One region of the Halomonas sp. DP1Y21-3 genome, then DNA from elsewhere that is predicted to be linked to it. Evidence: predicted binding sites of a transcription regulator. Region 1 holds the regulator's gene; each other region holds the start of a gene.
The links. Region 1 encodes sigma-54, which starts transcription at its own class of promoters, with help from an activator protein. Its sites were predicted from a motif close to TGGCACNNNNNTTGCTNT; they were not measured.

Region 1 (7,206 bases):
CATGGCCATGAGCAAACACCCCTCCTCGGCGCAGACGCCGACCCTGAGCGTCCGCGATATCGCACGACGCACCCTGGAGCTGGAACGTGACGCCATCGACGCCCTGATCGGGCGTCTCGACGGCGACTTCGACCGTGCCTGCCAACTGCTGCTGGCCTGCCGCGGCCGGGTGGTCGTCACCGGCATGGGCAAGTCGGGACATGTCGGCGGCAAGATCGCCGCCACCCTGGCCAGCACCGGCACGCCGGCCTTCTTTGTCCATCCCGGCGAAGCCAGTCATGGTGACCTGGGCATGATCACGCCCGGCGACGTCGTCCTGGCACTGTCCAACTCCGGCGAAACCGCCGAGGTCACTGCCCTGCTGCCGCTGCTCAAGCGCATGGGCATTCCACTGATCAGCATGACCGGCCGAGCACAGTCGACCCTGGCCCGCCACGCCGAAGCCCATCTATACGCAGGGGTCGAGCGCGAGGCCTGCCCACTGGACCTGGCCCCGACCTCTTCGACCACCGCAGCGCTGGCGCTGGGCGACGCCCTGGCGGTGGCGCTGCTCGAGACCCGCGGCTTCACCGCCGAGGATTTCGCCCTGTCCCACCCGGGCGGCAGCCTGGGCAAGCGACTGCTGTTGACCGTGGCCGACCTGATGCATACCGGCGACCGGCTGCCCTCGGTACCGTCGGGCTCGCCGCTGCGCGACGCCCTGCTCGAGATCACCCGTCAGGGACTCGGCTTTACCTGCGTGGTGTCCCCCGACGGCACCCTGGCCGGGGTCTATACCGACGGCGACCTGCGCCGTACCCTGGATCGCCATCAGGACTTCAGCTCGCTTACCGTGGATGACGTGATGACCACCCCCGGGCGACGCATCGGCCCCGCCACCCTGGCGGCGGAAGCCGTCAAGCTGATGGAGGAAGGCCGGATCACCGCCCTGGCGGTGGTCGATGACGAGCAGCGCCCAGTCGGTGCACTGCATATGCACGACCTGCTGGCCGCCGGTGTCATCTGAGCCTCATTTATCCCTTTACAAGGAACGCCGTCATGTCTCACGAGCTTCTCGCCTCCCTCGCGCCGGAACTGGTGGAGCGCCTGCGCCACATCAAGCTGCTGGCGCTGGACGTGGACGGCGTACTGACCGATGGTCGACTGCACTTCCACGCCGACGGCTCCGAGTTGAAGGCGTTCAACACCCTGGATGGCCACGGCCTCAAGCTGGCCAAGCGCGCCGGTATCCAGGTGGCCCTGATCACCGGGCGCAGCTCCCCCATGGTCACCCAGAGAGCCAGAGCACTCGGCATCGAGCACGTACAGCAAGGGGTCGAGCGCAAGCTGCCCGCCCTTGAATCGCTGTGCGATTCGCTTGGCCTGACCCTCGACCAGGTCGCCTACTGCGGCGATGACCTGCCCGACCTTCCCTGCATCCATCGCAGTGCGGTCGGCATCACCGTGCCAGGCGCCCCCTGCTATCTTCGTCAGCACGCCGACTGGGTCACCCAGGTTGCCGGCGGACATGGCGCGGTGCGCGAGATCACCGACACCCTGCTGATGGCCCAGGGCCGCCTCGACGATATCATCGACAGCTACCTGAGCAACGGACCGCTGACATGAAACTGAGCGCACTGCGTCCAGGCTTTCGCTTCTGGCTGGTCATCCTGCTGCTGGTACTCGGTGGCGGCCTGACGTTGCTCGACCCCCGCGAGAGCAACGTCCCCGACCTGGTACCCAATGACAAGGCCGGCGAGCCCGACTACTACCTGGTGGATGCCCGCCTGACCCGCTTCGATGCCCAGGGCACCCCCCACCAGCGCATCGATACGCCACGCCTTGTGCACACACCGCTCGACGACATCACCCGGGTGGACCAGCCGGACCTTGCGCTGATCGACGACAGCGGCCGAGAGTGGATCGCCGACGCCGACAACGGTGAACTGGGTCCGGACGGCAACCCCCTGACCCTGTCGGGCGACGCCCATCTCGAGGCCCCCGCGGAGCGTTGGCAGCTTGATACCGAGGTATTGGTCTACGACAGCGACAGTGGCCATGTCTGGAGCGAAACGCCAGCCGTCCTACGCCAACCCCCTCAACAGATGCAAGGGGAGCGCTTCGACGCCTGGATCCATGACAATACCGCTCGCCTGACCGACAATGTCACCGGTCATCATCCGCCAGAGCCTCAATAAGGAGCCCCTTCCATGATGCGTCCAAGTCCCGCCCTCCTGCTTGCCCTGGCCCTTGGCCTGGCCGCCGGCGCCACCGGCAGCAGTGTCCTGGCGCTGGAGAGTGATCGCAGCGCACCGATTCAGGTGGAGGCCGACCAGCTGGATCTCGATGATCGCGCCGGTACCGCGGTCTATACCGGCGACGTGCGCATTGTGCAAGGCAGCATGATCCTCACCGGCGAACGCGTCGAGATCCAGCGCAACGACCAGGGACAACTGTCACTGGCGACCGCGACCGGCTCACGTGCCTACCTCGAGCAGAAGCCATCCCCGGAAGAACCGGTGGTCAAGGGCTGGGGCCGCAAGGTGATCTACCACGTGGCCGAACGCCGCATGGAGCTGATCGACCAGGCTGAGCTGCACAAGGCCAATGACACCTTCGACGGTGCCTATCTGGAGTACTTCCTCGATCGCCGCGTGGTCCAGGCCCGCTCCAGCGCCCAGGGCGTCCAGGGCGAGCAGCGCATTCGCATGACCCTCGAGCCGGAAAGCCAAGGAAACTGATGAAGACTCTCCACGCTCGCCATCTGGCCAAGAGCTACAAGAAGCGTCGCGTCGTCCAGGACATCAGCCTGTCGATCGAGCAGGGCAGCATCGTCGGTCTGCTGGGCCCCAACGGGGCCGGCAAGACCACCTCCTTCTACATGATCGTCGGCCTGGTCAGAGCCGACGCCGGCAGCATCAGCATCGATGATCGGGACCTGAGCCGCGCGGCCATGCACCAGCGCGCGCTGGCCGGTATCGGCTACCTGCCTCAGGAGGCTTCGATCTTTCGCAAGCTGTCGGTGGCCGACAACATCATGGCGATCCTCGAGACCCGCAAGGACCTCGACCGCGAGGGCCGAGAAGCACGTCTCGAGCAACTCCTCGAGGACTTCCACGTCAGCCATATTCGCGACAACCCCGGCATGAGCCTGTCCGGCGGGGAGCGGCGCCGAGTCGAGATCGCTCGCGCCCTGGCCACCGAGCCGGCCTTTATCCTGCTCGATGAACCCTTCGCCGGGGTCGACCCGATCTCGGTGGGCGAGATCAAGTCCATCATTCGTCAACTCAAGGCCCGCGATATCGGCGTCCTGATCACCGATCACAACGTGCGCGAGACCCTCGATATCTGCGATCGTGCCTACATCGTCGGCGACGGCCAGATCATCGCCGAGGGCAGCGCCGAGTCCATCCTCGCCAACCAGCGCGTCAAGGAGGTCTACCTGGGCGAGAACTTCCGCCTCTAGACCGCAGGGCCGCCCGACAGTCGCAGTCGCATCAAGCGGCCGCAACACTTACCAGCATCAGCATCCAACCGCCGGCCCCGAAAGGGTCGGCCTCACCTTGCACACAGGGCCTCCCTCGAAAGAAGCACCTCCCCCCCTACCAAGTTGTTCCACATCGACCTTTCCACTCCCTCCCACAGGTCAAAAAACACCAACTTGGCAAGATGCTTGCATGTCTGATGACTCGTCGTTAGGGTAAAGCCTTTCGACAACACTGGTGGATCCCGACCCATGGCCCTCAAGGCGTCACTGCAGCTGCGCATCGGTACCCAGCTGACCATGACCCCGCAACTGCAACAGGCGATCGGCCTGCTGCAGCTTTCGACTCTGGACCTGCGCCAGGAGGTCCAGCAGGCGCTGGAGGCCAACCCCATGCTCGAACTCGAGGACGAGTTCGGCGAACAGCAGACCAGGGAAGCCGTGGAAGATGACTGGGCGGATCAGATTCCCTCGGAACTCAGTGTGGACAGCGACTGGTCCGACACCTACCAGGACCTGGGCACCACCCCCGCCGGCAGTGGCGAGGCGCCGGATTTCGAGCGCCAGGCAAGCTCCCAGTCACTGCACAGCCACCTGAGCTGGCAACTGGCGATGCTCGACGTCAACGACCAGGAGCGCCTGATCGCCGAGAGCCTGCTCGACGCGGTCAACGCCGACGGCTATCTCGAGCAGACACTGGATGACATCGCCCAGGGGCTCGAGCAAGACGGTCGTCGCCCCCCTCCCCTCGCCGAGGTGGAGGCGGTGCTGGTTCGGCTGCAACAGTTCGAACCGACCGGAGTGTTCGCCCGCGACCTGCGCGAGTGTTTGATGCTGCAACTGGATAGTCTGCCTCGCGATACCGTCCTGCTGCCCCAGGCCGGACGACTGGTAAGACAGTTTCTCGAGGCACTGGCCAGCGGCGACCGACGTCTGCTGAAGCGCCGGCTAGGACTCGATGACGACCAACTCGACAGCGTCATCGAGCTGATCCGGAGCCTCGACCCACGTCCCGGCAGCCAGTTCGGTGACAGCGATAACGACTACGTCATACCCGACCTGGTGGTACGCCACACCGAAGAGGGCTGGCGTGTTGAACTCAATCCGGATGCAATGCCCCGACTGCGCATCCAGCCCGACTATGCTGCGCTGATTCGGCGCGCGGACAAGAGCCAGGACAACCAGTTCCTCAAGGACCACCTGCAGGAGGCGCGCTGGCTGATCAAGAGTCTGTCCAGCCGCAACGACACCTTGCTGAAGGTCGGCCGGGAAATCATGGTGCGTCAGATCGACTTCCTCGAGCAGGGAGAAGCGGCCATGAAACCGTTGGTGCTGGCCGATATCGCAGACAAGGTGGAGATGCACGAGTCCACCATCTCCCGCGTGACCACCCAGAAGTTCGTGCACACGCCTCGCGGCGTGTTCGAGTTGAAGTATTTTTTCTCGAGCCAGGTCGGCCAGGATGGCGACGCCCATTCCAGTACCGCCATCCGCGCCATGATCAAATCGTTGATTCAAAAGGAACCTGCCCGCAAACCTCTGTCGGACAGCAAACTGGTGGAATTGCTGGCGGAAGACGGCGTCAATGTCGCCAGACGCACCGTGGCAAAGTACCGGGAAGCCATGAATATTCCGTCTTCCAGCGAGCGCAAGCGACTGCGCTGAGGCCTTGCGCTGCGGCGTCGCTAGCCTAGTTATCGGGAAAGCGCAAGCACTTGAAATTTCGCATGACATCTGCGTCTTTCTGCGTAGCGTCGAGGGGGTTTGCAGGATCGGAAAAAGGGTTACAATCAAGCCACCACCCGAAAGAGCAAGGAGCCTGTCATGCAAGTCAACATCACCGGCCACCACGTCGAATTGACCGATCCCCTGCGTGACTACGTACAAGAGAAGCTCACCCGTGTGGAGCGCCACTACGACAACATCACCAACGTCCAGGTGACCCTCTCGGTGGAAAAGGAACGCCAGCTGGCCGCCTGCACCCTTCACGCCGCCGGTGCCGACCTGCATGCCGAAGCGCAGGACGGCGACATGTATGCCGCTATCGACGCCCTTGCCGACAAGCTGGACCGCCAGTTGGTCAAGCACAAGGAAAAATCCCAAGCCCGCGCCCAAGGCGCCGGAATTCGCTGACTCTCATGACATTGGAAGCCATTCTCCCTCCCGAGCGCACATTGTTCGATGTCCCGGGAGGCAGCAAGAAGAGGGTGCTGGAGTTTTTCAGCACCTTCATTGCGCAGAACACCCCGAGCCTGGACAGCCAGGAGGTCTTCAGTCGGCTGATCGGACGTGAGCGCCTGGGCAGTACCGGCATCGGCAATGGCGTCGCCATTCCCCATGCCCGCAACCCCCACTGCAAGGCGCCCATCTCCGGCTTCCTCAAACTCGCGGAACCTGTCGACTTCGATGCCATCGATGGTGAGCCCGTCGATCTGGTGTTCGTGCTGCTGGTACCGGAAGAGGCCGACGACGCCCATCTCGCCCTGCTCGGCCAGGTCGCCGGCGTCATGAACGACGCCGACACACGTCACCGTCTGCGCCACGCCAGCTCCCAGCGCGAGCTTCACGAGCGCCTGCAGGAAGCCATCCGCCAACAGGCGCCGGGGGACGACACTCCCTCCTGATCGCGGCCTTGCCTAGGCCATCAGCAATGGACGCCTGCCCAAGGAGACAGGACATGCAGCTCGTGATCATCAGTGGTCGCTCCGGCTCGGGAAAGTCCGTGGCCCTTCAGGCCCTGGAGGACCTGGGGTTCTACGCCATCGACAACCTTCCCGCGACCTTGCTGGGCGCCCTGGTGGACGAGCTGGAAAACGGTCATTCCCGCCGTATCGCCGTCAGCGTCGACGCCCGCAACCTGCCTGAGGCGTTGGAACGCTTCCCCGCCCAGCTGGCGTCCCTCAAGCAGAGTCCGATCGACTGCCAGGTGGTCTACCTGACCAGTGATGCGCGAATTCTGCTCGAGCGCTATTCCCACACGCGGCGCCGTCACCCCCTGACCCGTGATAGCGACATGACCCTGGCGGAAGCCATCGAGTCCGAGCAGAAGGCCCTTTCGGGTATTCGAGACCTGGCCGATCTGGTCATCGACAGCTCTCGCCTGTCGGTGCACGAACTGCGTTCGCGCATCGCCGAACAGGTCGCCGACCACCGCAGCGGCCAGTTGAGCCTGACCGTGGAGTCCTTCGGCTTCAAGCGTGGCGTGCCGCCGGATGCAGACATCGTGTTCGATGCCCGCTGTCTGCCCAACCCCTACTGGGAACCATCGCTGCGTGATGCCAATGGCTGCGATCCCAGCGTCATCGACTTCCTCGAACGCTATCAGGACGTCGCCGACATGAAGCGCGACATCCTCGGCTGGGTGCGCACCTGGCTACCGCGCTATCAGCAAAGCCAGCGCAGCTACCTCACCGTGGCGGTGGGCTGCACCGGAGGACAGCATCGTTCGGTCTACCTGGCCGAGGGAATCGCCTCGGCCCTGGCCGACCAGCATCCCCGCGTCCGTCTACGCCACCGCGAACTCGGCCAGCAACGCCGACTGGACAGCGGAGGACTCTAGGCGTGGCCCGACGCACCCTGACCCTGACCAATCGTCGCGGCCTGCATGCACGCGCCGCGACTCGCCTGGTTACCTGCTGCCAACCCTTTGACGCCACCGTCACCGTCCACCATGGCAGCCGCTCGGGTGACGCCGCCAACATCATGTCGCTGCTGATGCTGGCCGCCCCCTGCGGAACGGAACT
Region 2 (7,206 bases), on a different contig from region 1:
CGAACAGATCGAAGATCTGGTCGATGACCCAGTCCGGGCGTGCGCCGGGGCGATCGATCTTGTTGACCACCACGATCGGCTTGAGGCCCTGATCGAAGGCCTTCTGGGTGACGAAGCGGGTCTGCGGCATGGGGCCGTCGACGGCGTCGACCAGCAGCAGTACCGAGTCCACCATCGACATCACGCGCTCGACCTCGCCGCCGAAGTCGGCGTGTCCAGGGGTGTCGACGATGTTGATGTGGTAGTCCTGTCCCTCGGGGGAATTCCAGCGGATCGCCGTGTTCTTCGCCAGGATGGTGATACCGCGTTCCTTCTCCTGGTCATTGGAGTCCATGATGCGCTCCTGACCCTCGGCCTTGCGGTCCAGAGTGCCAGACTGACTCAACAGCTTGTCGACCAGGGTGGTTTTGCCGTGGTCGACGTGAGCGATGATGGCGATGTTGCGAAGATTCTCGATCACGACGGGATCCTGCTGGAAAAAGTGGGGCAGCATTATAGGGCCTGGGCGATGACAACGACCAGCCTTGTTGGCGCCAATCTCGGCATCGATCCTCAAGATGCTGAACTATCAAGCACCTGCGAGGCGAAAAAAGTAGGCGAAATCGACAGAAAGGACGATCTGACGCTCAGGCGCGCTGCACGACCATCTTGGCGCGACAGGCCTTGAGGCGAGTGGCGAGGTCCTCCACCGCGCTCAAGTCCAGCGACGGGTCGAAGCCTCCCAGTCGATCGAACCAGGTACGTTCGACGCCCAGGGCCCGGGTCGGTGTACGTCGCAGCAGGCTGAGCAGCGATAGTGGACAGGGGCGAGCAGGACGCACCACCGGGCGCGAATCATCGCAGGCGGCTGCCATCATTCGCTCGACCCAGTGGGTGTCCAGAGGGCCGAGGCAGAAGCCGAGCATGCGTCCATTGCTGTGGGAGGCGGCCAGGTTGAGGCGCCGCCCCATGGGCGCGGGCCGGCTGCGCACCTGGCGATAGCCGACGACGGCGTGTTCGCCCGGTTCGCCCAGTAGTGGTGGCGCCATATCGCCATCGTCGATGACGAGGATCTCGCCTCTTCCCTGGAAGAGGGCGACCTGCTGGCGTGCTTCCGCGAGCCGGCGAGGCAGTTCCTTGCCGGTAAGTCGGACATCTATGATCAAGCTGATTTTCACGACGACACTCCGAGGAGGGTGACGCCGGCCGGCAGGAGAGGCGGTCGGAGTCGAACGTAATAAAGTGTATCTTTGCGTTGCGAAAGGTTCCAGCGCCCACTGACACCTCACGATCGGCCCGGCAGAGTTTATAGATCCTGTCACAAAGGTCCAAAGTGGTGCATCGCAGCCTTTGTTGCACTATTGCGGTGCATTAGGCGGCGACTCCTGTAGACGGTGGGCCTTTGTGCCCTAAGCTGGCGCAAAGGGTCTGTTTGGATAAAAAAGATTTGAAACAATGGGTTGAGATTTTTTTGGTCGATGCTGGTGCAATGCTGGCACGCAATCTGCATTGTGGTTGGCAGTGTCATCGTGTCGCGCACGTTGCCATGGGCAGTGTCCCGGGAGCGTGCTACAAAGGATCCCGGTACCCCTTTTGTTCCCTGGATCATCCCCCGTTTCAAACCGGTGACATGGGATTGGCGCCGTTGCGCAACGCTCGAGTCACGAGACAAGTTCCACTCTGGAGGACCACATGTCAGACAAGACCCTCGCCCTGATCAACGAACATGATGTGAAGTGGGTTGACCTGCGCTTCACCGATACCCGCGGTAAAGAGCAGCACGTCACCATTCCGGCCGCCGAGGTCGACGAAGAGTTCTTCGAGAATGGCCAGATGTTCGATGGTTCCTCCATCAACGGCTGGAAGGGCATCAACGAGTCCGACATGATCCTGCGTCCGGAGGACGGCACCGGCTTCCTCGACCCCTTCACCGAAGACGCGACCCTGATCCTGCGTTGCGACATCATCGAGCCGGCCACCATGCAGGGCTACGAGCGTGACCCGCGCTCCATCGCCAAGCGCGCCGAGGCCTACCTGCAGTCCTCTGGCCTGGGCGACACCGCCTTCTTCGGCCCCGAGCCCGAGTTCTTCATCTTCGACGAGGTGCACTGGAAGGCCGATATCGAAGGCGCCATGTACAAGATCAGCTCCGAAGAGGGTGCCTGGTCCACCGACCGCGCCGTCGAAGGTGGCAACCTCGGTCACCGTCCGCGGGTCAAGGGCGGCTACTTCCCGGTTCCGCCGGTGGACAGCTTCCATGACATGCGCGGTGCCATGTGCAACACCCTCGAGGCCATCGGCCAGAAGGTCGAGGTGCACCACCACGAGGTGTCCAACGCCGGCCAGAACGAGATCGGTGTTGCCTTCAACACCCTGGTCAAGAAGGCCGACGAAGTTCAGGAAATGAAGTACGTGATCCACAATGTGGCTCACGCCTACGGCAAGACCGCCACCTTCATGCCCAAGCCGCTGGTCGGCGACAACGGCAGCGGCATGCACGTCCACCAGTCATTCTGGAAGGACGGCCAGAACCAGTTTGCCGGTGACGAGTACGCCGGTCTGTCTGAAATGGCACTGTTCTACATCGGCGGTATCATCAAGCACGCCCGCGCCCTGAACGCCTTCACCAACGCTTCTACCAACTCCTACAAGCGTCTGGTGCCGGGCTTCGAAGCGCCGGTAATGCTGGCCTACAGCGCCCGTAACCGTTCTGCTTCCATCCGTATCCCGTACACCGCAAGCCCGAAGGGCAAGCGTGTCGAGGCGCGTTTCCCCGACCCGACCGCCAACCCCTACCTGTGCTTCGCGGCGATGCTGATGGCCGGTATCGACGGCATCAAGAACAAGATCCACCCCGGCGACGCCATGGACAAGAACCTCTATGACCTGCCGCCGGAAGAAGGCAAGGCCATCCCGACCGTGGCCGAGAGCCTCGACCAGGCGCTGGCAGCCCTCGACGAGGACCGCAGCTTCCTGACCGAAGGTGGCGTCTTCACCGACGACATGATCGACGCTTACATCGAGCTCAAGAACGAGGATGTCGAGCGTCTGCGCATGGCGACCCACCCGATCGAGTTCGACATGTACTACAGCTGCTGATCGGCATAGCGCCTCGTGCGTTCCGTCGGCCCCGCGATGATCGCGGGGCCGATTTTTTTTGCGCGGGCCTTGCGCCTGGGCAAGGGATCCCCTTGGCGCGGGTCGTGGCTGCCGTCATCCTCGTCAGGGGAAGGTCGGCGAGGGCAATCACGATGATGCAGCGGTGGACGCGCAGGGCAGGCCGGGAGAGGGGCGAGAGCGCTCCCTCGTCGCCGAGTCGACCATCACTGATGGCCATTGCCTTGCTGGCAGCATCCGGGCTGGCGTTGCCGGTGGCAGAAACCGTGCCGGCGAGCACCATCTATCGCAGTGTCGGTCCCGACGGCGTCGTGCGCTACAGCGATACCCCCTCGGCCGGCGCCCGCGAGCTGGCACCGCCGTCGTTGTCCAGCGCCCCTGCGCTGGATGTGGCGGCGCCCTCCAGGCCGACGGCGCCTTCAGTACCAGGCCCGGATAGCGACGCCGATATCTTCCAGCCCCACGATGTCCTGGCCATCGACTCTCCGGCGGATGGCAGCGTGTTGCCCACGGGGGCCGGGGGAAGATTGAAGGTGCTGGCCGCGATCAGCCCGCCTCCGGCGACGGGGGATCGCCTCGGCCTGGAGGTCGACGGTGTGCTCGCCACCAGCGTCACCGGCATCGGCCCACTGTGGCTCACCAATCTGGAGCGTGGCGAGCATCGCCTGGGCCTGGTGGTGCTGGCCCCGTCGGGAGAGGTGCGTCAACGCAGTGCCGATATCGTCATTCACGTACAGCGCGCCAGCCGCCTGCTTCCCGCCAACCCCCTTCGTCCTGCGCCGCCTTGACCCGCGATCTGCGGGCCTTGTGCGGACAGTGATCCAGGCGAGACTGCCCTGCACCAGGTTGGTGCACTAAAATGGTGCGTAGGTGCGCCGACGGTGACCCGCCTCCTCGACAAAAGCACCGTCCTGGCGCCTGCGCGGCGGGAGTGTGCCACTGGCACCAAGGCTGGCCCGCTTCTTGCTTTGAATGTTGTTGTCTGACGCCTGCTCGAGGCCGAGACCTGGACCGCCACCATGGAATGCCGGCTTGGCGCCGTGGCGGCCTCTATCGAGTGGGCGCTTTGCCCCATCAGGATGGACCCATGACGCCTGGCATCATCGAACACCTCACAACTGCGGTCATGCTGCTCGACGGCGAGCTGCGACCGACCTGGATGAACCCGGCGGCGGAGACCTTGCTGGCGGTCAGCGCCAGTCGGGTTGCCGGCGTGGCGCTGAGCGACTGGCTCAGCGGCGAGGATGATATCGCCGAGGTGCTGATACGGGCCCGGGATGGACAGCATCCCTATACCCAACGGGAGGCGCGGCTGGTCCTCGCCGGTGGAGACCCCTTGACGGTGGACTACACCGTGACGCCGCTGTCGCCTGACGAGCTGCTGCTGGAGATGGAACCACGGGATCGGCTGTTGCGAATTTCCCGCGAGGAAGCGCTGCAGTCGCGCCAGGAAACCATGAAGGTGCTGGCGCGGGGGCTGGCCCACGAGGTCAAGAATCCCCTGGGGGGGATTCGTGGCGCGGCGCAATTGCTCGAGCGTGACCTGGAGCAGACGCCGGCGCTCAAGGAGTACACCCGGATCATCATCGAAGAGGTGGATCGGCTCCGCGATCTGGTCGATTCCATGCTCGGGCCCAACCGGGTGAGTCGGCGAGAGCCGCTGAACATCCACCGGGTGCTGGAGCGGGTACGCGCGCTGCTATTGGTCGAGCAGCCGCGGGTGAGCATCGAGCGCGACTATGATCCCAGCCTGCCGGAGTTGACCGGCGATGAAGCCCAGTTGATCCAGGCGGTGCTCAATGTGGCCCGCAACGCCGTCCAGGCGCTGGTCGAGTCCGAGACACCGAACCCGGTGATGACCCTGAGGACCCGCGCGCGCCGCCAGTTCACCCTGGGCGCCCAGCGCCATCGTCTGGTCTGCGACGTCAGCGTGATCGACAACGGCCCGGGCGTCCCCGAGACGCTGCGCGAGACCCTGTTCTATCCGATGGTGTCCGGTCGTGCCGAGGGCAGCGGCCTGGGGCTGTCGATCGCCCAGTCGGTGCTGCACCAGCACGAAGGGCTGATCGAATGCGAGTCCGAGCCTGGACGTACCGAATTCCGTCTGTTGATTCCCCTGGAGATGAGTCATGACTGATACCGCTCGTGTAATGATCGTCGACGACGACCGGGCCATACGCTGGGTGCTCGAGCGCGCCCTGGCGCAGCCGGACCTTGAGGTCGAGGCGGTCGAGCGGGCCGACGGTATCCTCGATCGACTGCTGGCCGAGCCGCCCGACGTACTGGTCACCGATATCCGCATGCCAGGTATCGACGGGCTCGATCTGATGGCCAAGGTGCGCCAGGTGCACCCGGACCTGCCGGTCATCGTGATGACCGCCCATTCCGACCTGGACAGTGCGGTGGCTTCCTATCAGGGCGGGGCCTTCGAGTACCTGCCCAAGCCGTTCGACGTGGACGAGGCGCTGGCCCTGGTGCGACGCGCGGTGGCCCACGTGCGCGAGCGCCAGCGGCCGGTCAGCGTGCCTGAAGGACTCGACGCCGAGATCATCGGTGAGGCGCCGGCGATGCAGGAGGTGTTCCGGGCCATCGGGCGCCTGGCGCACTCGCATATCACGGTGTTGATCAACGGCGAGTCCGGGACCGGCAAGGAGCGCGTGGCGCGTGCGCTTCATCAGCACAGTCCCCGCGCCGCCAATCCCTTTATTGCCCTCAACATGGCGGCGATCCCCCGGGATCTGATCGAGTCGGAGCTGTTCGGCCACGAGAAGGGCGCCTTCACCGGCGCCAGCGCCAGTCGTCAGGGGCGCTTCGAGCAGGCCAACGGCGGCACCCTGTTCCTCGACGAGATCGGTGACATGCCGTCGGAGACCCAGACCCGGCTGTTGCGGGTGCTGGCCGACGGCGAGTTCTATCGGGTCGGTGGTCATACGCCGGTCAAGGTGGACGTGCGCATCATCGCCGCGACCCACCAGGACCTCGAGACGCTGGTCGCCGATGGCCGCTTTCGTGAGGACCTGTTCCACCGCCTCAACGTCATCCGCGTGCACCTGCCAAGGCTGTCCCAGCGGCGCGAGGATATTCCCCGGCTGGCGCGGCACTTCCTGGTCGAGGCGGCCAAGGAGCTGTCCACCGACGTCAAGGTGCTGACCCGCGAAGCCGAGGAGTTCCTGACCCGGGTGGACTGGCCCGGCAACGTGCGTCAGCTCGAGAACACCTGTCGCTGGCTGACGGTGATGGCCTCCGGGCGCGAGATCCTGGTCGAGGACCTGCCGCCGGAGCTGCGCGGCGGCGATGACAGCGCCGCAGGCGGAGACTGGCGTGAAGCCTTCCGCGCCTGGGCCGACAGCGCCCTGGCCTCGGGCCACACCCACCTGCTCGAAGAGGCGGTGCCGGACTTCGAGCGCATCCTTATCGAGACCGCGCTCAAGCACACCGCCGGGCGCAAGGGTGAGGCTGCCGAGCTGCTGGGCTGGGGGCGCAATACCTTGACCCGCAAGCTGAAGGTGCTGCTGCCGTCGCTGGCGGAAGACCAGGAGGTCTGAGCGGGCCGGGGCGGCGAGTCCGGGGGGCACCGGTTTAACCAGCCTGCCCGGACCGGCCTACCCCAAGGGGCATATCATCAGCCTGTTATCGGTGGCCTAGAGTGGTGGCGACGTTGCACCGCTACTCTCGGCGTCGGGGGTAGCGTCACGATTCTGAGGCCTACCCCCATGAACCTTTCACGCTCTCGTCGGCTTGGCCTGGTGGCCATGTCGCTGGTTTTCATCTCGAGCCTCTCGCTTGCCCAGGAGCGGTCCTCGCCACGCACCGTACCGGCCAACAGCGAGCCTGCTGCCAGCAGCGAGGATCTTGCTGCCATCGCCAAGGAAACCACCAATCCGGTGGGTTCGGCCTGGATGCTGTGGATGCAGAACGACTATACCCACCTGGACGGCGACGACTTCGACGGTCGCTGGTCCAATTCCTTCAAGTTCCAGCCGGTCATGTCCTTCCCCTTCGAGATGGCAGACGACAACTGGAACCTGGTGGTGCGCCCGGTGTTCCAGTACAACTCGAGCCCGATGGACGAGAGCTTCGGTACCCTGGCCCGGGGCGGCAGCCCGCTGG
Region 3 (7,206 bases), on a different contig from region 1:
CGGCCCCATGATGGTATGGAACAGTTCTTCGCTCGGCAGGCCTTGGCTCATCTCGAGCTTGCCATCGTTGCGATAGACGATGCCCGGGGTCGCCACCATGCCGAAGCTGCGAAACAGTTCGTGGTTGCTCTGCAGGCGCTGCTCCAGGTCTCTGGGCAGTTGGCGCATGGGCTCAATCGGATCGCCGCTCTCATGGGCGCGGAGGGCGGCCTGAGGGTCATCGGCGGCCAGCATCGTGACCGCCTGGCGCGGACTCTCGGGGTCGAGGATACCGACCATCACGTGGCGTAGCTGGACCTGGCCGCTTTCGACGAAGGGCCGGCTCTGCTGCCACAGGCGGGTGCAGTAGGGGCAGTTGGGATCGGTGAACACATAGACGATGCGCTCGGCGTCGGGATAGCCGTCGGCGATCCAGGCGCTGTCCTCAAGGCTCTGCCAGGTGGTCTCGTCCTGGGGGCCGCGCACCAGGCGCTCCAGCGGCGCCTCCGACAGATTGTTGGCGTCGGCGTCGATCAGATTGCCGACGATGGCGTGCTCGCCATCCTCGGTGACGAAGATGGTCATCGGCTGTCCGCGATGGCTGGCGGCGAAGCCGCTGAGCCCACCCGGCGCGTCGAATTCACCGTGCACCTCAAGACCTTCCTCCTCCAGCGCCTCGATGGGGGCGGGGTGGTCCTCGGCCTCGACGCTGGACAGTGGCATCAGGCCGAAGGCCACCGCCGCCAGGGTCATGAAGGAACGCTGATGGCGGGGCAGGTCGGGGAGGCGGGGCAGTCGGGGGCGGCGGGGCATGTCGTTACTCTCCGGCATCTTGTAGGACGAATCCCGCGACAAGCGAGAATCACTCGCACTAGGACAGCAGCAAACGCCATCGGTTCGACCGCTGACGTCGCCGGGCAGTGAAAGCGCCAGGGCCGCGCTGTTGTGTGATACACCGAGCGCGCGGTGGCTTATCTGTCGGTGCGCACCAGCCACAGTGAACGATAGGGGGCCAGGGTGTCGACGGGCCGCCAGGCGCCCCCTTCCAGCAGGTCCTGCCAGCCGGACTGGTCGAGGCCGTCCAGTACCAGTGGCTGAGGCCGATCGGTGACGTTGTGAATGGCCAACAGTCGACGGCCATCGTCCAGGGGGCCGCGCTGGATCGCCAGCAGCTCCGGTGGTGTGGGGATGACCGTCTGGGCCGCATCGGGGTGGAAGCAGGGTTCCCTGCGACGGATCTCGAGACGGCGGGTGAGGGCGAAGAACACCTCGCGGGTCGGCGTGTGACGGCTGTCCAGCAGAGGTTCCAGCTCCTGGCGGTCCCAGCGCTTGCGATTGATCGAACGCAGGCGCCCGCTGCGTTCGACCCCGTCGTGGTCGTTCTGGGTGGCGGTCAGGCAGTGCAGGTAGACGCCGGGGATACCCTTCAGCACCAGCATCAGGTGCTGACTCAACAGGAAGCGCTCGACCTGCCACGGGTCGGGGCCGCGCCGGGTGCCGCTCATGGCATCGAACCAGGTGATATTGAGCTCGTAGGGGCTGTCGCTGCCGTCGGCCTGCCGGCGCATGCTGACGAAGCCACCGAAGCGCTGCATCAAGGCGACCAGGGCGTCGATCTCGTGGCCTTCCAGCCAGCCTTCCAGCGGGCGCACGCCAATACCATCGTGGCTGGCGGTGAAGTTCAGATAGCTGCAGCCGGCGGGGAGCTCGGGCAGGCTGTCGAGCCAGCGCGCCAGGGTGCCGGCCTCGCCACTGGTCAAGGTGTGCAGCAACAGAGGTGGCAGCGGGAACTGGTAGACCAGGTGGGCCTCGTCGGGCGGCGTGTCCTGTCGCTCCAGGCCGAAGTAGCTGATGTTCTCGGCGTGGGGCACATTGGTCTCGGTGATGATCAGGGTGCCGGGGGCGACGTGGTCGACCACCGCCCGCAACAGCCGCACCACCGCGTGGGTCTCGGGAAGGTGGATACAGCGGGTGCCGGGGCGTTTCCACAGGAAGGCGACGGCGTCCAGCCGGACGATGCGGGCGCCCTGCTGCAGGTAGAACAGCAGGATGCCGACGAATTCGATCAAGACGTCGGGGTTGGCGAAGTTGAGGTCGATCTGGTCCTCGGAGAAGGTCGCCCACAGGTGGCGAACGCCACGGCGGGTGCTGACGGGGACCAGTAGCGGTGAGCTGCGCGGACGCACCACCTCGCTGAGATCGGTATCGGGGTCCATCTCGATGAAGTAGTCGCGCCCGGGCAGGTTGCCGCCGAGATAGTCGGCGAACCACAGCGATTCCCGCGAGACATGGTTGAGCACCAGGTCCACCATCAGATCATGGTGACTGGCCAGGCGCCGGATATCGCGCCAGTCGCCCAGTTTCGGGTCGACCTCGCGATAGTGGATCACCGAGAAGCCGTCGTCGCTGCTCCAGGGGAAGAAGGGCAGCACATGGACACCGCTGAAGACAGTCTTCAGGCGCTTGCTCAGGAACTCATCGAGTACCGCCAGGGGGGGCTTGTCGGCATCCAGCAGCGAGTCGCCATAGACGATCAGCCACTGGTCCTGCTCGCTCCACAGCGTCTGGCGTGCACCATGACGGTGCCTCAACCCGGCCCCCTGCGCTTCGATCAGGCGCAGCAGACGGCGCAGGACCTCTTCGCTGCGTGCACCATAGAGAGGCGCGAGCAGCTCTGCGGCACGCTGGCGAAAGTCGTCGGGTTCCAGGGGGGAGAGGTGGCTTGCCATGGTGTCCTCCGCAGGCGTGGGGGCGCCTTGCCCCGTGAGCGCTCGCCATTTCATTGACGGCTAGAAAGAAAGTATCAAGCACAGGGCGTGCCAACTCAGCTGAAATCGCGGATGACCTGGGCCATTGCGCTGGGCGGGGCAGGCCTCAGCCGTTACACTATGGCGACATATTTTTCCTGCCGGACTGTCCGCTATGCATTGCCCCTTCTGTGGCGCCCAAGAGACCCGAGTGACTGACTCCCGGCTGGTCGCCGAAGGTGATCAGGTGCGCCGACGGCGGCAGTGTGCTGGCTGCGGTGAGCGCTTCACCACCTACGAGACCGCTGAACTTATCATGCCACGGATCATCAAGGCCGATGGCTCGCGGGAGGTGTTCGACGAGATCAAGCTGCGGGCCGGCATGCTGCGGGCGCTGGAAAAACGCCCGGTCAGCGCCGAGTCGATCGAGGCGGCGGTGGAACGTATCCGCCAGAACCTGCGCGCACGGGGCGAGCGCGAGGTCCAGGCGCGGGTGGTCGGTGAAGAGGTGATGAATGCCTTGAAGCGCCTCGATCAGGTGGCCTATATCCGCTTTGCCTCAGTCTATCGACGGTTTCAGGATATCGACGAATTTCGTGCCGAGATCGACCGCCTGGCCCAGGAGCCGAGTTTCTCGCCCGACACCGGGGAGAGCACATGAATCCGACGGACATCACGGCAGGCCAGGATGAAGCCTGGATGGCCAGGGCATTGAAGCTGGCCGAACGCGGTCGCTACACCACCATGCCCAATCCGAGGGTCGGCTGCGTACTGGTCAAGCACGGCAAGCATCTGGCCGACGGCTACCATCAGCGCGCCGGGGAGCCCCACGCCGAGGTCCATGCACTCGAGGCTGCCGGTGAGCACGCCCGAGGCGCGACCGCTTACGTGACGCTGGAACCCTGCTCTCACCAGGGGCGCACAGGGCCTTGCTGCGATGCCTTGATCAAGGCCGGTGTCGCCAGGGTGGTGGTAGCCATGCAGGATCCCAATCCTCAGGTGGCGGGGCGGGGTATCGCACGCCTGCGTGACGCCGGGGTCGAGGTAAGGCTCGGTTGCCTCGAGGCGGACGCCCAGGTATTGAACGCCGGCTTCGTGTCGCGCATGACCCGGGGGCGTCCACGGGTCAGCCTCAAGCTCGCCATGAGCCTCGACGGCCGTACCGCCATGGCCTCCGGCGAGTCCCAGTGGATCACCGGTGCCGAGGCTCGGCGTGACGTCCAGCGGCTGCGGGCTCAGAGCTGCGCCATCCTCACCGGGGTGGATTCGATCATCTTCGACAACTCGCGGCTGACGGTGCGTGCCGATCAGCTCGGGCTCGATGACGCCGAAGTCATCGCCCGACGCCAGCCGCTTAGGGTCGTGGTGGACTCGCGCCTGCGTATGCCGCTGGCCGCTGCCTGCCTGAGCGAGCCAGGGGAGACGCTGGTGGTCTGCGTCGAGGGCAGCGAATCCCCTCGCAGAGACGCGCTGATGCGCTCCGGCGCGCGGGTGCTGGAGATGCCTGCAGGCGACGACGGCCGCGTCGATCTTGGCGCGCTGCTCAAGTGGCTCGGTGACGAGGGCGGCTGCAACGAGCTGCTGGTGGAGACCGGCGCGACCCTGGCAGGTGCCTTGATGGATGCCTGTCTGGTGGACGAGTTGCGTCTTTACATGGCGCCGACCCTGCTCGGCTCCGACGCGCGCGGGCTGATGGCGTTGTCGGGCATCGAACGCATGGCCGAGCAGCGGCCTCTGGAAATTCTCGATATCCGCGCCCTCGGCAAGGACTGGCGTATTCTGGCGCGCCCGGCGCTGGCCGCCTGCGCCGAGCACTGACCCGACGAAAGTCGCCGGGGGATCGCAGTAGCGGGGCTTCATATAAGCGGCGCCCGATGCCTTGTCTGGTCTTTGTCTATCCCAGGCGCCCGACGCCGCGCCGCTATCTCAGGCGCCCGACGCCGCGCCACTATCTCAGGCGCCCGACGCCGCGCCACTATGACTGGCGCCCGACGCCGCGCCACGGTACCCTGACGCGGTTTCTGGCCGCCGTCGCGAGTGGCCATTTTAGATCCAGGGAGCATACATGTCGCAGTCTTCCAGCGGGGGCCTGGCCCCTATTGCCGAACTCGTCGAGGATATCCGCCAGGGCCGTATGGTGATCCTGATGGACGACGAGGATCGGGAAAACGAAGGTGACATCATCATGGCCGCCGAGAAGGTCGAGGCCTGGCACATCAACTTCATGGCGGTTCACGCCCGTGGTCTGATCTGCATGCCGATGACCCGGGAGCGCTGCGAACAGCTCAAGCTGCCGCTGATGGTGCAGGACAACGGCTCCGGTTTCGGTACCAAGTTCACCCTCTCCATCGAGGCCGCCGAAGGGGTCAGCACCGGCATCTCCGCTGCTGACCGCGCACGCACGGTGCAGGCCGCCAGCGCGCGCAATGCCAAGGCAGAAGACATCGTCCAGCCCGGCCACATCTTCCCGCTGATGGCCGAGCCCGGCGGCGTGCTCAGGCGCGCCGGCCACACCGAGGCGGCCTGCGATCTGGCCGCCCTGGCCGGTTGTGATCCCAGCGGTGTGATCTGCGAGATCATGAACGACGATGGCAGCATGGCCCGACGTCCTGAGCTCGAGCGCTTCGCCGAGACCCACGGGATCAAGATGGGTACCATCGCCGACCTGATCCACTACCGGATCCACAACGAGCAGACGGTAGAAGAGGTCGAGCGACTGCCGGTGACCACCGCCTACGGTGAGCTGACCGCCCACGTCTTTCTCGACCGCACCCACAAGGTGCACCACCTGGCGCTGGTGAAGGGCTCGCCGAGTCCGGACAGCGTGACCACGGTGCGGGTGCATCTGGCCAACGAGATGCGTGACCTGATGTGCCTGGTCAAGGGCGAGGACGCCTCCTGGCGCGCCCACCAGGCGCTGGAAGAGGTGGCGCGGGCCGAGCAGGGTGTCTTCGTGCTGCTCGATGACATGCGTCCGCATCAGGACCTCAACGATATGCTGCAGGTGTTCCTGGAGCGCCGCCGCACCGCTCGCGGCAGCGAGTCCGACGGCGCCGGCAACTACCTGACCATCGGCACCGGCTCCCAGATCCTGCGCGAGCTCGGTGTCGGCAGGATGCGTCTGCTGAGCTCACCGTGGAAGTTCTCCGCGCTGTCGGGTTTCGATCTCGAGGTGGTGGACATCGTCTCGCCAGGCGATATCAGCGGTTGATTCACGCCGGGCGAGGCAGTAATGCTGGCGTCCGGTGTTTCGGTTTTTACCAGGGGACAGGCCCTTTGACAGGGTCACCCCGACTACCGGCCCCAGGCCGGTACATTCAGGAAGATTCAAGATGCAATCTATTTCCCAAGTCGAAGGCAGCTTCGTCGACGTCCAGGGCCGCTACGTGATCGTCGTGGGCCGCTTCAATCACCATGTGGTAGATAGCCTGGTCGAGGGCGCGGTGGACAGCCTGGTGCGCCACGGGGTGGACATGGAGATGATCGACATCGTCCACGTCCCGGGCGCCTGGGAACTGCCGCTGGCGGTCAAGCGTGTGCTCGCGGTGGCGCGTCCCGACGCCGTGGTCGCGCTCGGCGCGGTCATTCGCGGCGGTACCCCGCACTTCGAGCACGTGGCCGGCGAGTGCAATTCCGCGCTGTCGCGGCTGCAGCTGGAGTTCGACACCCCGGTGGCCAACGGTGTGCTGACGGTCAACTCCATCGAGCAGGCCATCGAGCGGGCCGGCACCAAGGCCGGTAACAAGGGCGTCGAAGCCGCCATGGCCGCCATGGAGATGGTGTCGCTGCTGCGTCATTTTGGTGACGATGCCGAGGAGACCCCCGCATGAGCCGCGAACAGCGTGCGCCCAGCAAGGCCCAGCAGTCTCGCCGTGCGGCTCGCGAGCTGGCGGTGCAGGGACTTTATCAGTGGCAGATGACCGACAAGTCCATCACCGCGGTCGAGGCCGAATTTCGCAGCCAGGTGCCCGATGACGACCTGGAGGTGCACGAGAACTGGCTCAAGGTCATGGAAATCGCCGATCTGGCGCTGTTCCATGAGCTACTGCATAACGTTGCACGCTACCGCAAGGAGCTCGACGCCTCCATCTCGCCGCTGCTGGACCGCCGCCTCGAGGACATCGATCCGATCGAGCTGGCGATCCTGCGCCTTGGGGCCTACGAGCTGTCCAAGCGTCTGGAGGTCCCTTATCGGGCGGTGATCAACGAAGGGGTCGAGCTGGCCAAGTCCTTTGGCGCCACCGATGGCCACAAGTACATCAACAGCATTCTCGACAAGCTGGCCATCAAGCTCAGAAGCGCCGAGGTCAGTGCCCGTCGCCGCTGAAGGTCGCGCCTGATGTACGGAGAATTCGAACTCATCGAGCGCTGGCTGGCGCCCACGACGGGCGAGCCCGGCAAGGCCTCCGGCGTCTCGCTCGGGGTGGGTGATGACGCCTGCCTGATGCGCCCTGCGCCAGGGCACGAACTGGTGGTCAGC
Region 4 (7,206 bases), on a different contig from region 1:
TCTCACGCGCTATGCCGGCCTCGTCGAGGGCGTCGAGTTCTTCCCCCAGGCGTCCAAAGATGCCCGGATCGCCGCCCTTGAGGCGCACCACCGCCTTGCCCTGGCGCGCCAGCGCCACCAGCAGGGTGCCGATCTGCGCCTGATCGACGCTGTGGTGGCCCCTGGCCTTGCCGACATAGTGGCGCTCGACACCGGCCGGAATCATCGCCAGTACCTCGGGCCCCACCAGGCGGTCGTAGACCACCGCGTCGGCGTGTTCGATCCGATCCAGCGCCTTGAGCGTCAGCAGTTCACCCGCGCCGCTGCCAGCCCCCACCAGCGCGACCCGGCCAACAGCGCCGCCTGACCGATGGCCAGCGCCGCTGGCAGCGGACAGGGAAGCCAGCCGGTCGGCCCAATGCTGGCTTTGCCCTGCCAGTCGCCCCAGCAGCATCGACAGCCCGTCCAGACGACGTGCCAGCCAAGGCTTCGTCCCCGCTTCAGCAAGGTGACCCTGCCGGTCTCTAGGCCGACTGGGGTTGTGCGCGCTCGATGCGACCACGGCTCTTCTCCTCTTCCACCAGACTCTTCAATTCGGGAATACAACTGCCGCACTGGGTGCCGCAGGCCAATCGCGCACCGAGCGCCTCGACGCTGTCGTCGCCGGCACGAATCGCCCGCTGGATCGGGGTGCGCCCCACCTGATGGCAACTGCACACGATCGGCCCCTGGTCGGCGGCGCCGTCATGACAGGCCGCCAGCACTCGCCGCCGATGCTGCTGACCCATGGCCTCGCCACGCGCGGCCTCGTCGAAGCGCTCGCACAGCCAGCCAAGCCCCGGCAGTTCGCTGACCGGGCCAACCATCAGCCACCAGCACAGGCGTCCTTGCTCGAACCCCGCCAGGCGCCAGCGACCACTGGCCGGGTCCTGGGCCACCGGGCCCAGCTCCCCCGGCAACTGGCGTGCGGCCCAGTCGAGCCAGTCGCGTTCGACGCCCGCTTTCTCAACACCCCCTGGCTCGATCGGCTCACCGGCCAGTTGCCATCGCTCCGCCGAGGCCAGCGGGACCCGCGTCCAGTAGTTCGTCCCCTCGACCACCCGCGCGGCCAGGCCCGAACCCTCGGGTGGTCCCTGCTGGGCCAGTGCCCGGGAAACCACCAGGGTCGCCTCCCAGGCGTGCTGCAGCGGCGTGACCGCCACCGCGCCATGCTTGGTCTCCGGCTGGCCAGAAAGCGGATCGACGTCCGGGGCGAACAGGCTCCCCGCCAGTGGCGAGTGACTGAAGCGCGGTGTCCAGTGGATGGGCACGAACACTTCCCCACGGCGCTGGGCGGCAGAGACCCTGACGCGGGCGCGCATCTCGCCGCTGCGCGAGCGGATCCTGGCGAGCCCCTGGTCACACAACCCCAGGGCCTCGGCGTCATCCCGATGGACCTCGACGAAAGGCTCGGAGCGGTGATTCATCAGTCGGCTGGCCCTGGCGGTACGGGTCATGGTGTGCCACTGATCGCGCACCCGCCCCGAATTCAGCCGCAGCGGATAGTCGGCGTCAGGCGCCTGGCGCGGCGCCCGCGCGTTCACCGGCCACAACCGTGCCCGGCCGCTCTCGGTGTAGAAGCGGCCGTTTTCGAACAGCCGCGCGGTGCCTCGTGGTGCGCTTGCCGTCACCGGCCACTGGATCGGTGCGAGATCGTCGTACTCGACCCGGGACAGCCCCGCCAGGCCGGAAATATCGAAGGCCCGCCGTCCCTGGTTGTCGAGGCCCGACAGGCGCGCATGCTCGTCGAAGATCTCGCAGGGGTGGCGGTAGGCGAAGGCCTCACCGAAGCCCAGGCGCTCGGCCACCTGGCACAGGATCCACCAGTCGTGGCGGGCCTCGCCAGGCGGCGGCAGGAGCCCGCGCTGGCGCGAGATACGCCGTTCGGAGTTGGTGACAGTACCGTCCTTTTCCGACCAGCCGCTGGCCGGCAGCACGATATCGGCGAGCTCCACCAGGTCGGTGTCGGCCATGCACTCCGACACGATCACCAGCGGACAGCGCTCGATGGCGCGGCGCACCCGGTCGGCATCCGGCAGGCTCACCAGGGGATTGGTGGCCATGATCCACAGCGCCTGGATGTCGCCACGCTCGACGGCCTGAAACAGCTCGACCGCCTTGTGGCCAGGCTCCCGGGGCAGTGTCGGCACCAGCGCCTCGGTCGACCAGAAGCGGGTCAGCCGTTCGATGGCGCCCGGGGTGTGATAGTCCATATGGGCGGCCAGCTGGTTGGCCAGCCCACCGACCTCGCGCCCGCCCATGGCGTTGGGCTGGCCGGTGATGGAAAAGGGGCCGGCGCCGGGCAGGCCAATCTTGCCGCCGGCCAGGTGGCAGTTGAGGATGGCCTGGCACTTGTCGGTGCCGCTGGTCGACTGGTTGACCCCCTGGGAGTAAAGCGTGACAACGTGCAGCTGGGTGGCAAACCAGTAGTAGAAGGTCTCGAGGCGCTCGGCGTCGAGATCGCAGGCCGCCGCCACCGCCTCGATGTCCGAGGCCTCGTCCAGGGCGGCGGCAATTGTCTCTTCGGCGCCGTCCACATGGCGCTTCAGATAGACCTCATCGAGCCGTTGGCGACGGGCCATCCAGGCCAGCAGGCCATTGAACAGCAAAGCGTTGCTGCCGGGACGCAGCCCCAGGTACAGATCGGCGATCTCGCAGCTATCGGTGACCCGAGGATCGATGACCACGACCCGCATCAGCGGATTGCGGGTCTTGGCCAGACGCAGCCGCTGATACAGCACCGGATGATTCCAGGCCAGATTGGACCCCACCAGCACCACCAGTTCGGCCTCTTCCAGGTCCTCGTAGTTGCAGGGGACGGCGTCGGCGCCCAGGGTGCGCTTGTAGGCCGCCACCGCCGACGCCATGCACAGCCGCGAGTTGGTATCCAGGTGCGGTGTCCCGAGAAACCCCTTGAACAGCTTGTTGGCGACGTAGTAGTCCTCGGTCAATAGCTGCCCGGACAGGTAGCCGGCAATGGCCTCTGGACCGCTGCCCTCGGCGATCGCTCCCATACGCTCGGCGACGGCGTCCAGCGCGCTGTCCCAGTCGGTCTCGCGACCGTCCACCCTGGGCCGCGTCAAGCGCCCCTGGCCGCCCAGAGTCTCCGCCAGGGCCGAACCCTTGACGCACAGGCGCCCGAAGTTGGCCGGGTGATCCCGATCGCCCTTGAGGGTAACCGCCTCGCCATCGCGACGTAGCTCGACGCCGCAGCCGACCCCGCAGTAGGGACAGGTGGTGCCTGTGGCCTCGCCGCCCACACCGCTGTCGATCTCCGTGCTGTCGCTATCCGTCCGGGTCATCGCGCTCTCCTGTCGGCCATCTTGCTGCCTTGGCATATCGTCGGCATCTCATCGGCAGATCATCGCTCCGCTAGCGGCCGGGCCTTGATCGGTCGGGTCTTGCTGCGGCCCAAAAACGCACGACGCCCATCCCGTCGAGCGAGGCTCGAGGAGATGGGCGTCGTTGCCGGATGAAATCCCGCGCTGGATTTCGTGTGTGCTAGCGCCCGTTGCGGACGACTTGTCGAACCGGCCCACGCCGCCACCAGCGTCGGGACCCTTCCTGGCTCGGCCTAGTGATCTGGCTCGGCCTAGCGATCTGGCTCGGCTTAGTCATCTGGCTCGGCTGAGTGATGCCCATGGCACCAACAACGGCACTAGCTTTGCCAGTAACCAAAGCAAACCCTGTGCCAGAACACCGCAATCGCCCCTTGCAGTGTGGAATGCCTGTGCCAGCCAATTGAAGCCACGACGTTTTTTTCTGCCGTTTACCCAGGCGATGGTGGCGAGAAGACGTCTGACAGCCCCCAGGCTCGCACCACAACGAACGATAAAGGCCACCGTTTACGCACCCTTTCGGTGCGCGAGTGCCTGCCCGGTATATCTGCGGGGGCTCGGCGGCGGCTTTGCAGGGGGTTATCTCCCTGACAGAAAACGACAAGATCGAAAATGGAACGCCTTTTGCGCTGACAGGTGCAGAGGCACCCAAGGTGCACCCCTCATCACGTCGACTCGAGCTCTATCGAGCGACAGCATCATCGAGCCACGCCCATGCCCGAACACGACACCTTGAAGGTCCTGCTGGTCGACGACGAGATAGTGCGCGCCGCCATGGTCGAAGAGGCGCTTGCGCTGGACGGACACCAGGTGGTCTGCCGACTGTCAAGCCCGGCCAGCCTCAACGACATGGTGCAGCAGCATCAACCCGACGTGGTCATCATCGACATGGAATCGCCTGACCGGGACACCCTGGAGAGCATGGCGCTGCTGCAGCGGGAAAACCCTCGACCGGTGGTGTTCTTCGCCGACCAGCACGACCCCGAATCGCTCAAGGCGGCGGTGAAGGCCGGCGTCAGCGCCTATGTGGTGGACGGTCTGGCGGCCAACCGCGTCAAGGCGGTCATCGATGTCGCCATCGCCCGCTTCGAAGCCTTTCAGGGAATGCGCCGCGACCTCGACAAGGCACGCAATCAGCTCGCCGACCGCAAGCGCATCGAACAGGCCAAGGGCCTGTTGATGAAGCATCAGAGCTGCGATGAGGAACAGGCCTACCGCATGCTGCGCAAGCTGGCCATGGACCGCGGCCAGCGCATCGCACAGGTCGCCCAGAACGTCATCGACATCCTCAAGCCACTGGAGAAGGGATCATGAGTCCATCGCTGTCTTCTGACGCGGCCAGCACGTCCAGAACTGGCGCGCCGCATCCACCCGAGCTCGCCAGCCTGACCCTGGGATTCGTGCCGCTGCTGGATGCTGCGCTGTTGATCATCGCCCGGGAAGGAGGCTTCTTCGCCGCCCAGGGGGTCGAGGTCAGCCTGTCACGCGAGAACGCCTGGTCCACCCTGCGCGACAAGGTCGCCGCCGGCCTGCTTGACGGCGCCCAGATGCTGGCGCCGATGCCGCTGGCCATGAGCCTGGGGCTGTCCCGCGCGCCTTGTGACACCCTGGCCGCCGCGGTGCTGAGCCGCCAGGGCAATACGCTGGTGCTGTCTCGCCGCCTGGCCGAGGCGGTCGGCGCTTCGGTCCACAGCGGGGAGCCCGGCGCCTTCGGCGCGGCCAGCGAACTGGCCCGACGCTTCAAGGCCTCGCTGAAAAAAGGCACCCGGCCACGCCTGGCCATGGTCTACCCCTACTCCTGCCAGCACCTGTTGCTGCGTGACTGGCTGGCTCGCGGCGACATCAACGTCGACAGCGAGGTCGAACTGGTCGCGCTGCCGCCCCCGCGCATGGTGGACGCCCTGCGCGAAGGCGAGATCGATGGCTTCTGCGTCGGCGAGCCCTGGGGCAGCCTGGCCCAGCATCGTCAGGTGGGTCGAGTGGTGGCCAGCGGTGCGGAACTGATGCCGGCGCATCCCGAGAAGGTGCTGGGGGTGACGGCCTCCTGGGCTCGGCGCTACCCGAATACCCTGTCCGCGCTGCTGCGCGCCCTCCAGGCCGCCGCCCTGTGGCTGGACAAGGCGCCTGAGGCCAGACGCCAGACCCTGGCCTGGCTGGCACTGCCCCCCTACCTCGATGAAGCCGTAGGCCATCTCGACGAACTGCCGCTGGAAGCCGCCCCGGGCTACCCCTGCATCGGTGAGCGACTGCGTCCACTGACAGCCGATTTCGAGGGGTTGATCCAGCGGTTGTCGCCGCTGCTCGAGGCTCGCGGGCGACAGCTCGACACCGCCACCCTGGAGGAGTGCTACAGCGCTGTGCATTACGACGCCGCCACGCACCAGTACGGTGCCGACACGCCCTGAACCCTGCCTGATCGGTGCTGCAGCCCGCCGCCAGGGCCTGCACCAACAGGCTGTTTTACCTGCACAAAACGTAAAACAGGCATGAAACTTGGATAGCCTGTAGCAAGTGCCGGCGAATGCCGGCGGCGGTCAACGGCGATCGCACCGACACTAGACAAAGACGTCTCTTCACCCTCCGACGCCGGAGGTGTGAGAGACGTCTTTGGCGTTTTTGGAGCCCATGCGATGCCTTATTCCACTGGTCCTTCTGACTCCAGGCCCCGTTCCTCTGGCCTGCCTGACTCAAGGTCCCGTTCCGAAATGACCCAGGCCGGCTCGTCTTCGCCGGCGAGGTCTGATGACGCACGTCTTCCCCACCTGGTGATCGTCGGCAACGGCATGGCCGCGCATCGATTGATCGAGACCCTGGCGGCCCAGAGTGGTGCCCCACGACACATCACCGTGATCGGCGCCGAACCGCACGCGGCCTACAACCGCATTCTGCTGTCGAGCTGGCTGGCCGGCGATGTCGAGCAGGATGGGTTGACGCTGACACCGCCGCATGACCCTGACGTCACGGTCGATCAGCGCCTGGGCGCGCGGGTGGAACGGATCGATCGTACCCGGCGCCTGGTCGAGTGCGACGACGGCGAGGTGATCCCCTACGACCATCTGGTGCTGGCGCTGGGTTCGCGCAGCGCCATGCCACAGATCCCCGGCATCACGCTGACGGGCGTATCAGGCTTCCGCGACCTGGACGATGCGGCGCGCCTGGCCGAAGCAGCAAAGGCTGGCGGCGCGGCGGTGGTGGTCGGTGGAGGCCTGCTGGGCCTGGAGGCCGCCGCCGGCCTCGCCGCCAGAGGCATGCAGGTATGCGTGCTGCAACGCTCACCGCGCCTGATGAACCGGCAGCTGGACGCCACCGCCAGCACCATGCTGGCAAGCGAAATCGAAGGCCGCGGCATCCGTCTGAAGACCGGGGCGCGGCTGGCCGAGATCGTCGGCGATGAGCACGGCCAGGTAGTCGGCGTACGCCTGGAAGACGACGAGCGCCTGCTGCCGGCGAACTGCGTGGTGATCGCCGCCGGCATCACCCCCAACGCCGAGCTGGGCAGGGATGCGGGGCTCGATTGCGATCGCGCCATCGTCGTCGACGACACCCTGGCCACCTCGGACCCCGACATTTCTGCCCTCGGCGAATGCTGCCAGTTCGAGGACACCACCTACGGTCTGGTGGAGCCGATCTGGCATCAGGTCGAGGTACTGGCCAGTCGCCTGTGCGGCGAGCCCTCGGCGCCTTACCACGAACGCGCCTGCGCCACCAAGCTCAAGGTTTCCGGCGTCTCGCTGTACGCCTTCGGCCCCACCGAGGCCGAGGACGGACATGAGGTCCTCAGCTACCGCGACCAGGGGGAATACCGCCGACTGCTGCTGCGCGACGGCCGACTCGAGGGCGCCGTGCTCTA

Region 2: glnL (nitrogen regulation protein NR(II)) is a predicted target of sigma-54. The motif match lies at 4,049-4,066, and genes of this name have one in related genera.
Region 3: KUV74_RS02575 (sugar phosphorylase) is a predicted target of sigma-54. The motif match lies at 2,784-2,801, and genes of this name have one in related genera.
Region 4: KUV74_RS01365 (ANTAR domain-containing response regulator) is a predicted target of sigma-54. The motif match lies at 3,970-3,987, and genes of this name have one in related genera.

What each region holds. Positions count from the first base shown of each region.
Region 1 covers NZ_JAHVJM010000006.1:144,877-152,082, reverse strand. Annotated here, with positions in the region: gene KUV74_RS17255 (KpsF/GutQ family sugar-phosphate isomerase) at 8-1,006, shown strand; gene KUV74_RS17250 (KdsC family phosphatase) at 1,039-1,605, shown strand; gene lptC (LPS export ABC transporter periplasmic protein LptC) at 1,602-2,177, shown strand; gene lptA (lipopolysaccharide transport periplasmic protein LptA) at 2,190-2,720, shown strand; gene lptB (LPS export ABC transporter ATP-binding protein) at 2,720-3,445, shown strand; gene KUV74_RS17230 (RNA polymerase factor sigma-54) at 3,716-5,128, shown strand; gene hpf (ribosome hibernation-promoting factor, HPF/YfiA family) at 5,288-5,596, shown strand; gene ptsN (PTS IIA-like nitrogen regulatory protein PtsN) at 5,602-6,087, shown strand; gene rapZ (RNase adapter RapZ) at 6,141-7,022, shown strand; gene KUV74_RS17210 (HPr family phosphocarrier protein) at 7,025-7,206, shown strand, end outside.
Region 2 covers NZ_JAHVJM010000003.1:718,809-726,014, forward strand. Annotated here, with positions in the region: gene typA (translational GTPase TypA) at 1-460, opposite strand, end outside; gene KUV74_RS11880 (glycosyltransferase family 2 protein) at 627-1,157, opposite strand; gene glnA (glutamate--ammonia ligase) at 1,672-3,078, shown strand; gene KUV74_RS11890 (DUF4124 domain-containing protein) at 3,309-3,884, shown strand; gene glnL (nitrogen regulation protein NR(II)) at 4,184-5,233, shown strand; gene ntrC (nitrogen regulation protein NR(I)) at 5,226-6,641, shown strand; gene KUV74_RS11905 (hypothetical protein) at 6,810-7,206, shown strand, end outside.
Region 3 covers NZ_JAHVJM010000001.1:606,901-614,106, reverse strand. Annotated here, with positions in the region: gene dsbG (thiol:disulfide interchange protein DsbG) at 1-792, opposite strand, end outside; gene KUV74_RS02575 (sugar phosphorylase) at 951-2,708, opposite strand; gene nrdR (transcriptional regulator NrdR) at 2,902-3,387, shown strand; gene ribD (bifunctional diaminohydroxyphosphoribosylaminopyrimidine deaminase/5-amino-6-(5-phosphoribosylamino)uracil reductase RibD) at 3,384-4,544, shown strand; gene ribBA (bifunctional 3,4-dihydroxy-2-butanone-4-phosphate synthase/GTP cyclohydrolase II) at 4,792-5,937, shown strand; gene ribE (6,7-dimethyl-8-ribityllumazine synthase) at 6,059-6,556, shown strand; gene nusB (transcription antitermination factor NusB) at 6,553-7,053, shown strand; gene thiL (thiamine-phosphate kinase) at 7,066-7,206, shown strand, end outside.
Region 4 covers NZ_JAHVJM010000001.1:340,180-347,385, forward strand. Annotated here, with positions in the region: gene cobA (uroporphyrinogen-III C-methyltransferase) at 1-433, opposite strand, end outside; gene KUV74_RS01360 (nitrate reductase) at 504-3,320, opposite strand; gene KUV74_RS01365 (ANTAR domain-containing response regulator) at 4,071-4,670, shown strand; gene KUV74_RS01370 (CmpA/NrtA family ABC transporter substrate-binding protein) at 4,667-5,761, shown strand; gene KUV74_RS01375 (NAD(P)/FAD-dependent oxidoreductase) at 6,062-7,206, shown strand, end outside.